One region of the Pseudoalteromonas sp. 2CM37A genome, then DNA from elsewhere that is predicted to be linked to it. Evidence: predicted binding sites of a transcription regulator. Region 1 holds the regulator's gene; each other region holds the start of a gene.
What was found. Region 1 encodes LexA, which represses DNA repair genes until DNA is damaged. Its sites were predicted from a motif close to TACTGTATNNNNATACAGTA; they were not measured.
Positions count from the first base shown of each region.

Region 2: the regulator LexA is predicted to act here: its motif matches at 1,693-1,712, upstream of MTF68_RS03750 (SulA-like leucine-rich domain-containing protein).
Region 3: the regulator LexA is predicted to act here: its motif matches at 1,554-1,573, upstream of uvrD (DNA helicase II).

Region 1 covers NZ_JALNTJ010000010.1:77,622-80,905, reverse strand. The annotation lists gene MTF68_RS17185 (hypothetical protein) at 109-489, shown strand; gene MTF68_RS17180 (hotdog fold thioesterase) at 500-940, opposite strand; gene lexA (transcriptional repressor LexA) at 1,118-1,735, shown strand; gene coxB (cytochrome c oxidase subunit II) at 2,198-3,284, shown strand, end outside.
Region 2 covers NZ_JALNTJ010000001.1:847,563-850,846, reverse strand. The annotation lists gene MTF68_RS03765 (VC2046/SO_2500 family protein) at 1-92, shown strand, start outside; gene MTF68_RS03760 (DUF6172 family protein) at 283-585, shown strand; gene MTF68_RS03755 (YchJ family metal-binding protein) at 713-1,192, opposite strand; gene MTF68_RS03750 (SulA-like leucine-rich domain-containing protein) at 1,235-1,669, opposite strand; gene MTF68_RS03745 (sel1 repeat family protein) at 1,953-2,408, opposite strand; gene MTF68_RS03740 (NCS2 family permease) at 2,526-3,284, shown strand, end outside.
Region 3 covers NZ_JALNTJ010000007.1:135,934-139,217, reverse strand. The annotation lists gene uvrD (DNA helicase II) at 1-1,489, opposite strand, end outside; gene MTF68_RS15670 (hypothetical protein) at 1,801-2,025, shown strand; gene MTF68_RS15665 (YacL family protein) at 2,139-2,507, shown strand; gene MTF68_RS15660 (peroxiredoxin-like family protein) at 2,638-3,282, opposite strand.

The DNA of each region.
Region 1 (3,284 bases):
CAGGTATTTTCTATTAATAAAGCCATGTTTAGCGCTTTGTTGATTTGGTATAAAAGTAAAACTGCGTTAAAGTTTGCGATGAAACTATAAGAGGGTAAAAAGCAGACAATGTCGGAAATTCAATTTTTAAATGTAGATCTAGAGCTTGAGTCTAAACAAGATATTAGCGCCCTAGTGGCAGACTTAAAGAAAAACGCGATGGTTTTGCATTATGACAAAGACGAATATCGTCAATTGGCGCGTATTGAAGCCTCAGGTGATATAACCACGCCAGACAAAGCAATCAACCACTTATGTGAATTAATAGAGTCGTGTTCACGTAATGCGCTTAAGCAGTGGCTAAGCTGTTCGCGCAGAACGTTTGATATAGGCTTTGAGTCGGGCACGTCACCTAAGTGTTTTAACCAAGCTCTACATGCAGATACACTGCTACGTATATCTGCCATTGGCGCTGGGATGGAAATAACGATTTACCCTATCGAAAAGTAGCCATAGTTAATTATTTGCGCTCGACAACCGCTGCGGTCATTTTTGATACGCAGCAAAGCTCGCCGCGGCTATTGGTTATTTTTATTTCCCATACAGAACTGCGCTTACCAATATGAAATGCACGAGTGACGGCGGTTAAAGTGCCATTTCGAGAGGCCTTTAAGTGGCTGGCGCTAATTTCCTGTCCAACACAATAAAATTTTGTAAAGTCCACTACAAAGTTAGCGGCGTAGCTTGCTACGGTTTCGGCAAGTACCACATTTGCGCCACCATGTACCATACCAATAGGATTATGATGCTCAGGAATAGCAGGCATGGTAGCCACCAGGTAATCATCTCCTATTTCAGTTATTTCTATGCCCATGGTTTTCATTAGCGTGCCTTGGCAGTTTATTCCCTCATCTAACTGTTTGCAAAGCTCTAATGTGATGGGTTGATGCCAAATACTCATAATTACTCCTTTATATTGAAAGCAAATTTATAGCATTTTAAATACTGAACGTCTGCAATTACCTAAAATTTATCCAGGTGCGGTGTATTTAGCTATTTTAAAGCACAATTTAAATTTGCGATTTTTATTTAACTGTATATACTCACAGTTAAATGTACTGTATGGAAAGCCAGTTGTATGCGACCATTAACTAAACGCCAAGCTCAAATACTCGAACTAATAAAAGTTTTTATTAAAGACACTGGTATGCCTCCTACACGTGCCGAAATTGCGCAAACACTCGGTTTTAAAAGTGCCAATGCCGCAGAAGAGCACTTAAAAGCGCTTGCCAAAAAAGGTGTTATTAAAATGAAACCAGGCGCAAGCCGTGGTATTCAATTGGTTGAAGAAGAAGAGCCTGAGCAACTAGGTCTACCATTAATAGGTAGAGTTGCAGCGGGTTCGCCTATTTTGGCGCAAGAACATGTTGAGAGTCACTGTAAAATAGACCCACTTATGTTTAAACCAGCCGCCGACTTTTTATTGCGTGTTAACGGTATGAGTATGAAAGATATAGGTATTATGGATGGCGACTTACTTGCCGTACACCGTACTCAAACAGCTGAAAACGGCCAAGTTGTGGTTGCACGAGTAGATGAAGACGTAACCGTAAAACGCCTAGAAAAAGCAGGCCGAAAAGTATTATTACACGCCGAAAACGAAGAGTTTACGCCAATTGAAGTAGACCTTGAAAACGAGTCGTTTAATATTGAAGGGTTAGCCGTTGGCGTAATAAGAAATGCCGACTGGATGTAATTTTTAACTAATATCTATAAATGCGCACTTTTTAGTGTGCATTTTTGTTTTAAAAACAAACCTTCCACCATCTCAAAGCGCCCTAAAATTATTTAGGCTGTAAACTTTTTTTCACTCATACTTTTATCTTCCTAAGCGTGTTACATCCCTTAATTTTGCTCGTGTCTTGGCTGTTAAATAACAATTTAATACGCCGTCATTTAGTCAAATTTAAAATATCACTTGATTGTTTTTTATACTAAAACTTGCTTGTTGTACGTTTTTTAGCTAATCATTAATGTGCTGGACTAACAATAACTCACAGCTTTTTAGTTATGAGAACACACAATATACACAAACCTTTTGTTGTCCTAGCGATACCGATCAAAAATAAGATTGGTTAAAAAATAAAAATAACGAATTGGCGTTTAAGCCGTATGCCTCTTCGCTTTGCATTCGCAATAGCATCAAAGGAGCCGTCACATGGGTAAACTGACCTCTACCTTGTGGCTTGTGTTGATTATGTTCCCGCAGCAAGTGCTGGCTAATAGCCAATACAATATGCGCAAGGGCGTAACCGATATAAGTAATAATGTATATCAGCTACACATGACCATATTTTTAATATGTTGTGTGATTGGGGTGATAGTGTTCGCAATAATGTTTTGGGCACTGATTCATCACCGTAAATCTAAAGGGGCAGTTCCTGCCCAATTTCATGAAAGTACCAAAGTAGAAATTCTTTGGACTGCCATTCCGTTTGTTATTTTAATTGCCATGGCAATCCCTGCCACTAAAACCCTCATTGCGATGGAAGATGCCAGTAAGGCCGACTTAACCATTAAAATTACAGGGTCACAGTGGAAATGGCATTATGAATACATGGGCGAAGACGTAGAGTTTTACTCTATTTTATCTACCCCTCAAGACGAAATAGCCAACCTTGCTAATAAAAACCCCAATTACTTACTTGAGGTTGATAAACCTTTAGTACTGCCAATTAATCAAAAGGTGCGTTTTTTAATGACCTCTGATGATGTTATTCACTCTTGGTGGGTACCCGATTTTGCCGTTAAAAAAGATGCCAACCCGGGGTTTATCAACGAAACGTGGACCAACATTAACGAAGAAGGTATTTACCGAGGACAGTGTGCAGAGCTGTGCGGTAAAGATCATGGTTTTATGCCCGTGGTGGTTGAAGCTAAATCGCAAGAGGACTTTAACGCATGGCTTGCAGATGCTAAGCAAGCTAAGCAAAAAGCCGCACTTGCTGATGCAGCATTGCTTGAGACAACAATTCCTAAAGAAGAGCTAATGACACTAGGTGAGCAAGTGTATATGGCAAGTTGCGCTGCGTGTCATCAGCCTACAGGTATGGGTTTACCGGGTGTATTTCCTGCGTTAAAAGGCAGCCCCATTGTTTTGGGTGATATAAAAGATCACATTGATGTAGTGATTCATGGTCGCCCAGGAACTGCAATGCAGGCATTTGCAAAGCAGCTCTCAATTAAACAACTTGCAGCGGTAATTACCTATAAACGTAATGCGTGGGGTAATGAAACGGGTGATG
Region 2 (3,284 bases), on a different contig from region 1:
CGCTTGCAAGTCCACAAATGGACGCCGCAGCATTTTATGACGATTTAACTAATGAGGCTATACATAAGCCATTGCTTGTTGCTAACGCATAAAAATAATTTAACACTTGTGCGTTTTAAAAGCCTAAAACACCTTATATTTAATAATCGGTTATGCAATAAAATAGAACAATTCTTTTTTTGTTTAAAAAAAGCATCCACAAATTAAATGCAATTGCTATAATGGCTGCAAATGGTATGACTTGAGTGCCATTATCATTAAATCAAGGTAATTAGGAACGTAATGAAGAAAACATTCACGCTAAATCATGAGAAAATCAAATACCCTCGTATGGTTGATGCTGCAAAGCATGAAGTGAAAAAATATTTGAAAAGAGAGCGCAATAAAACGCTACCTGTTGAAGCTGATTACTGGGCGTTTGACTGTAAGTTTGGCACAAGTGCCGATGATGCCGAAGTTGTTCACGTAGCTGAAATTAACAACAAGATCAGCGAAATCGAAAAGCAGGCGCTTACTTCATTCTATGTTGAGATTTTAGCTAGACCTGCGCAGCGTGAATCGTTCGATCTAGATGATGATGAATAACCAATAGCAATATTGTAGAAAATGGACCTAGATGGTCCATTTTTGTTTATGGCAGTTATTAACGTGTTTAGTGGTATAGAGTAGCGCTTAAATAAAAAGCTATTTTATGCTAAGTGTTTAGCTTATTTTATACACTGTGACACTTTTTATATTTTTTACCGCTTGCACATGGGCAGGGGTCGTTTCTGTCAACTTTTATATCGGCGGCCGGATTAATAATACCCTCTAAATAACGCCATTCACCGTCCTCTTTTATAAAGTCTGATTTCTCATCTAACTCACAATATAAGTTTTGGTAAAAATAATACGCGTTAAAGGCAACATAACCTCGCTCATCACTTTGCTGCGTATCGCGCACAACTAATTTTACAAAGCGGCAGCTATTGGCAAAGTCAGCAATTTCATTTACTGGGTTTTGTGCTTGTTTTTCTTTGGCGTAAGTTTTAAATACATAAGATGCATTTTTTAATGCATAAGCACTAAAGCGCGAACGCATTAGTTGCTCAGGTGTTGCTGGGGTTTTTATATCAAGATGATAAGGCTGGCAACAGTCCCCATAATTAAGCTGACTGTTGCATAAGCAAGCGCTAGTACTAGTTACACTCATAAAATACTAATTAACATAAATTAAAAATGCATTTTACCAAGCTTATTGAGTAAGTGATATTGCTGTAGTGCTGGTTTTTTTAGTAAAGCAAAATAGCTTAGCGCTTCTTTTGTTTAAATTAAGCGATAAATTAACAAGCTGCTGCTCACTTACTATATCTGTCCACGTAATAATGGCTGCAAAGTTCCCATTATGAAGTGCTGAATTAAGTACATACTCTAAATTTACTAAATGCTTTTGTCTTATTACAAGCAGTTTGCTGGTATCTATAGAGCAGCTATCTAGCAAGGCTTTACTAGGCACATGGTCGGGCGCAATCAGTAAGGTCCACGCGTTAGAGCTATTGTATTGGTGCAACACTTTTAGCATCTCAAACGTAGCAGAAATTTCATCTTCTACTTTAATTAAGTTTACCGACTCACTTTCATCATGTTGTTGGTAGCTTTTAACGGTTCTTACGGTAATTGGCTGTAGCATAGGTCTCACTCACTGGGTTTATATACAGTACATGTATACAGTAGTTTATACAGTTGTTGTGTGCAAGCGTTTTTTGTTATTTTTTATACAGTTAATGGTTTTAAAAAATAAACAATAAAAATAATACTTTAAAAACAGTTGGTTACAGTTTGTGCTGTGCAAGTGAAAGCTGAGGGTGTTTGCAGTACTGTATAAAGTGTAGCAGTGTTATACAGTACTTAAGGGATGGCTATACAGTTATTTTAGTGTGTTTTACAGTGCTTAGCTGTTAGCTATACAGTAGTTAGTTATTTTTTGGGATTAAGTGGGCAAACTGAATTTGGTGGATTTGCTCATACAAACTGGCTGCATAGCACTGAGCGTCTTTAAGACGTTTGGTGTCGATATATTTTCTTAAATCATTTAAAGCAACGGTTGCCGGTTCATAGCCTTGGCTGCTGGCTAAACTCAGCCATGCTGCTGCGTGAAATACGCTTTTTGGTACGCCTTGGCCTTTGACAAAAAATAACCCTAAATAAAACTGGGCGCGATGATTTCCGGCCATTGCGGCAAGGCGCATCCACTTAGCTGCCAACGGTGCCTGGTTATGCTTTAAATAATACAGTGCTTTGTTAAGTGTTGTTTGCTCACTTACATCACTATTGTTTTCAGCGCTGTGGTTTGTAGGCTGTGTTACAAAATTTAAAATATTGTTTAATTGCTGCTCTAAGTCTTGTCCGCTAGGCTGAGTCTTATTCATATATTTTCTTTTTTATAGTTTCTACGTCAACAGTTTAGTATATCGCAAGGTAAAATGTCCTGTTTATACTTAATTTTATGGTAAAATCACGTCACTTTTTACTATCACAAGTCTATTATGCTCGAAGCTCTATTTAAACTCCGCGAAAATAACTCCAATGTGCGACGCGAAAGCATTGCTGGAATCACTACTTTCATTACTATGGTTTACATTGTATTTGTAAACCCTGCAATGCTTGCGGAAGCAGGCATGGATCAAGGTGCTGCATTTGTTGCTACCTGTATTGCGGCTGCTATTGGCTGTTTTATTATGGGATTGTGGGCTAATTACCCTTTAGCACTTGCGCCGGGCATGGGTTTAAACGCATTTTTTACTTACGGTGTTGTACTGGGCATGGGTTATAGCTGGCAAGCTGCATTAGGTGCGGTATTTATGTCTGGTTGTATATTTTTAATATTAAGTTTGTTTAAGGTCAGAGAGTGGATAATTAATGCTATCCCTCTGGTTTTAAAGCAGGCTATTGCCACTGGTATTGGTGCGTTTTTAGCGTTAATTGCGCTTAAAAATGCAGGCATTATTGTTTCAAGCCCAGCTACATTAGTACAGCTTGGCGATATTACTTCGGCAGGTCCTTTATTAGCTATTTTAAGCTTTTTTGTCATTGCTGCTTTGCTTTATCGTGATATAAAAAGCGGCGTACTTATTAGCATTTTGCTAGTAACGGGCATTGCGTTAAGCCTCGACTTAGTTGAGTACCACGGCGTAATGTCAATGCCACCGTCTATTTTACCTACCTTCATGCAACTTGATTTTGCAGCAGCCTTTGAGCTTTCTATGCTGAGTGTAATCTTTGCGTTTTTGTTTGTTGATTTATTT
Region 3 (3,284 bases), on a different contig from region 1:
CTTTTTCAGCTTGATACATAGCCATAAGGCCAGAGGTTTGAATAGCGTATTTGGCTTGCTCTTGCAGTGTAAGGTCGCTAATTTTATCTTCTATGTGCTCTACCAACTCTACAAATTTTGTAACAGCGCTTGCCGCACGACCCGATAAATGTTGTTGTTCAACAATTGCTTTAGCTGCGTACCAAAGAGGCAGAGACTCAGCACGCGCACAGTCGCGTATATGGCTAAGTGTTTTATCGCCAATACCGCGCGCAGGGGTGTTAATTACACGCTCAAATGCGGCGTCATCTTGGCGGTTTCCTACCAATCGTAAGTACGATAGCGCATCTTTAATTTCTTGACGTTCGAAGAATCGCATACCACCGTAAATACGGTATTTTAAGCCTTCTTGAAGCATGGCTTCCTCGAGTACACGAGATTGCGCGTTACTACGGTATAAAATAGCGGCGTCTTGCAACGCATTACCAGCATTTAACCAGCTGCGTAGCTTGCTGCTTACAAAGCGGGCTTCGTCTAGCTCGTTAAAGGCGGCATAAATTGATATAGGCTCGCCTTCGTTACCATCGGTCCAAAGGCTTTTACCCATGCGCTCTGAATTGTTTTTAATTAGCGCATTAGATGCTTTTAGGATGGTTGCGGTTGAGCGGTAGTTTTGCTCAAGACGAATAGTCTCGGCGTTAAAATCAGTTAAAAAGCGTTTAATGTTTTCTATTTTAGCGCCGCGCCAACCGTAAATACTTTGGTCATCGTCGCCTACAATCATAATGCTTTGTGTATCACCAGCAAGTAGCTTTAACCATGCGTATTGAATGGTATTGGTATCTTGGAACTCGTCTACCAGCATGTGGGCAAAGCGCTGCTGGTAATGGCGAAGTAGCGTAGGGTTATTTTTAAGTACTTCGTAGCTACGTAGCAGTATTTCGGCAAAATCGACTAAACCTGCACGGTCACACGCCTCTTGATAGGCGGCATATACACGTAGCATCATTTGCTCGTTTATATCGTAGGCTTGAATATCTTTAGGGCGCAGGGCTTCATCTTTTTTAGCACTGATGTACCAGCCAAATTGTTTGGCGGGCCACTTTTTGTCATCAATATTCATTGATTTTAATAAGCGCTTGATCATTCTTAGTTGATCGTCAGAGTCTAAAATTTGAAAGGCTTCTGGCAGGTTTGCTTCACGGTGATGAGCGCGCAAAATACGGTGTGATAAACCATGGAAAGTACCAATCCACATACCACCGACAGGGGCTTTTAAGGTTTCTTCAACACGGGTGCGCATTTCTTTAGCGGCTTTATTGGTAAAAGTAACTGCAAAAATACTATAGGCTGATGCTTGCTCAACCTGCATTAACCACGCGATACGATGAACTAAAACACGTGTTTTACCCGAACCAGCACCTGCTAATACCAGCATGTTTTGTAGTGGGGCTGCAACGGCATCGCGTTGTTTGTCATTTAAGCCATCGAGTAATTCAGAAACGTCCATCGTTACGCCTTTTCAATCAATAATGAGGGCAGTATAACAGGTGTTTTTGTTAGGCTAAATAAAATACTGTTTTTATGAACAGCTATTCTAAAAATACTTGTAAAACTAATCGCTTAGTCGCTTTTTTGTACTCTTAAGTAACGATAATTAATAATAAAAATAATCAAATTGACCTATATTTAGTAAAAAATACTAAAGCAGTTATTTAGTAGTAATTTAACTATTTGATTTTTAAGCTTTAATAAATTGGCATAAAGTGTGATAGTAAGTAAATAACTAAAACTTAAAATTAATTAACTACAGAGGTGAGTATGGCTGATCAAGGTTCTGGCGGTAATGTTATTGCAGCGTTGTGTAATATATTTTTTCCTGGTTTAGGGCAATTGGTACAAGGGCGAATTTTAGCCGCTATCTTTTTTGCGCTAGCTATTATAATTAGTTACGCACTTATTTATGTATTAGTAGGCTTCGTACTCGTGCCTATTATTTATTTATGGTCGATTATAGATGCTGCACGTTTTAGATCGCGAAGTTAGCTTTTATGTCACCTATTTAATAGCGCCCATTGGCGCTATTTTGCGTTTTAGGGTCGGTGTTTAAGGCTATTTATGGGTATAATTAGTGCATTAGCGTTTTAAAAGTAAAAATTATGGAATATCAATTTATACGTGACCCTATTAGTGGGCTGCGCATTAAAATAAGCAGCGAGCATGCCCTAATTGGCCGCTGGTTAAACGAAGAAATTGGCAAAGAAAAAGTCGCGATGGTACAAGCACTTATTAGCTCGGTAAAAACAAGTTACGAGCCAATAACGTTAAAAGGCCAAGAGATAGACTTAATACTCTCTAAAGACGAAGCCTTATTTGAAGCCCATGCTCTACACCAAGACAGCGAAGATTTAGTCGCCTATCAAGATGATGACTTAATGCTTGAAGAAAATGGCCTAGTGAGTGGTTGTGGCTTTGAAGATTTTATAGATTTAATAGAGTCGTGGGCTGAGTTTAGTGGCTCGCGTTAAATGTTTAAAAGGCCAACCTAGTTGGCCTTTTTTGTAATATCAATTGTGTAAAGTTATTAGGCATTTATAGCGCTCTATTTAGCACCCTAGAGTGATTAAATATTTAAGTCGATTGGTATATATCTACAGATTATTGATTTTCTATTGATTTAACGCCAGCTAATAATAGCTCCTCTGTTAAACGTACTTTGTAATTAGGGTTTGCGTACTGAAAATACACAACGCCGCTTTTATCAATTACAAATACAGCCGGTACAGGTAAAGCGACGTTTACCTTGCCTTGGGCATCAACAAAGTTAACACCGCGCTTATTGCGATAGATAGCGGCTGTTTTATCATCTAAAAAATAAGCTAAACCTAAGGCTTTTGCTAGGGTTAGGCTATCATCTGAAAGCAGTAAATAATTTGGCGAGCTTATTTTACTTTGGGCTAGTTTTTCTGGACTATCTGGCGATACTGCAATAATTTGCGCGTTTAAATTAGCGAGTTGCTGCTCAATTTTTTGTATATTAGCCAGTTGTTTTGAGCAATAAGGACACCAACCTCCGCGGTAAATAATAAGCACCGTTGTTTTTTCAGCAAAGCGCTTTTGTAACTCTACATTATTACCATGTTGATCTTTGAGCGTTATATTAGGCACGCTTAAGCCCGGTAATAATGGTGATACTTGCTCGGGGGCTGTAGCAATTCCTTCTGTACTTGCTTGCGCATTCGCTACTAAAAAAGCAGCCATTACAATAGTCGCCAAGGTATGCAGTAACACTTTACTCATCATTA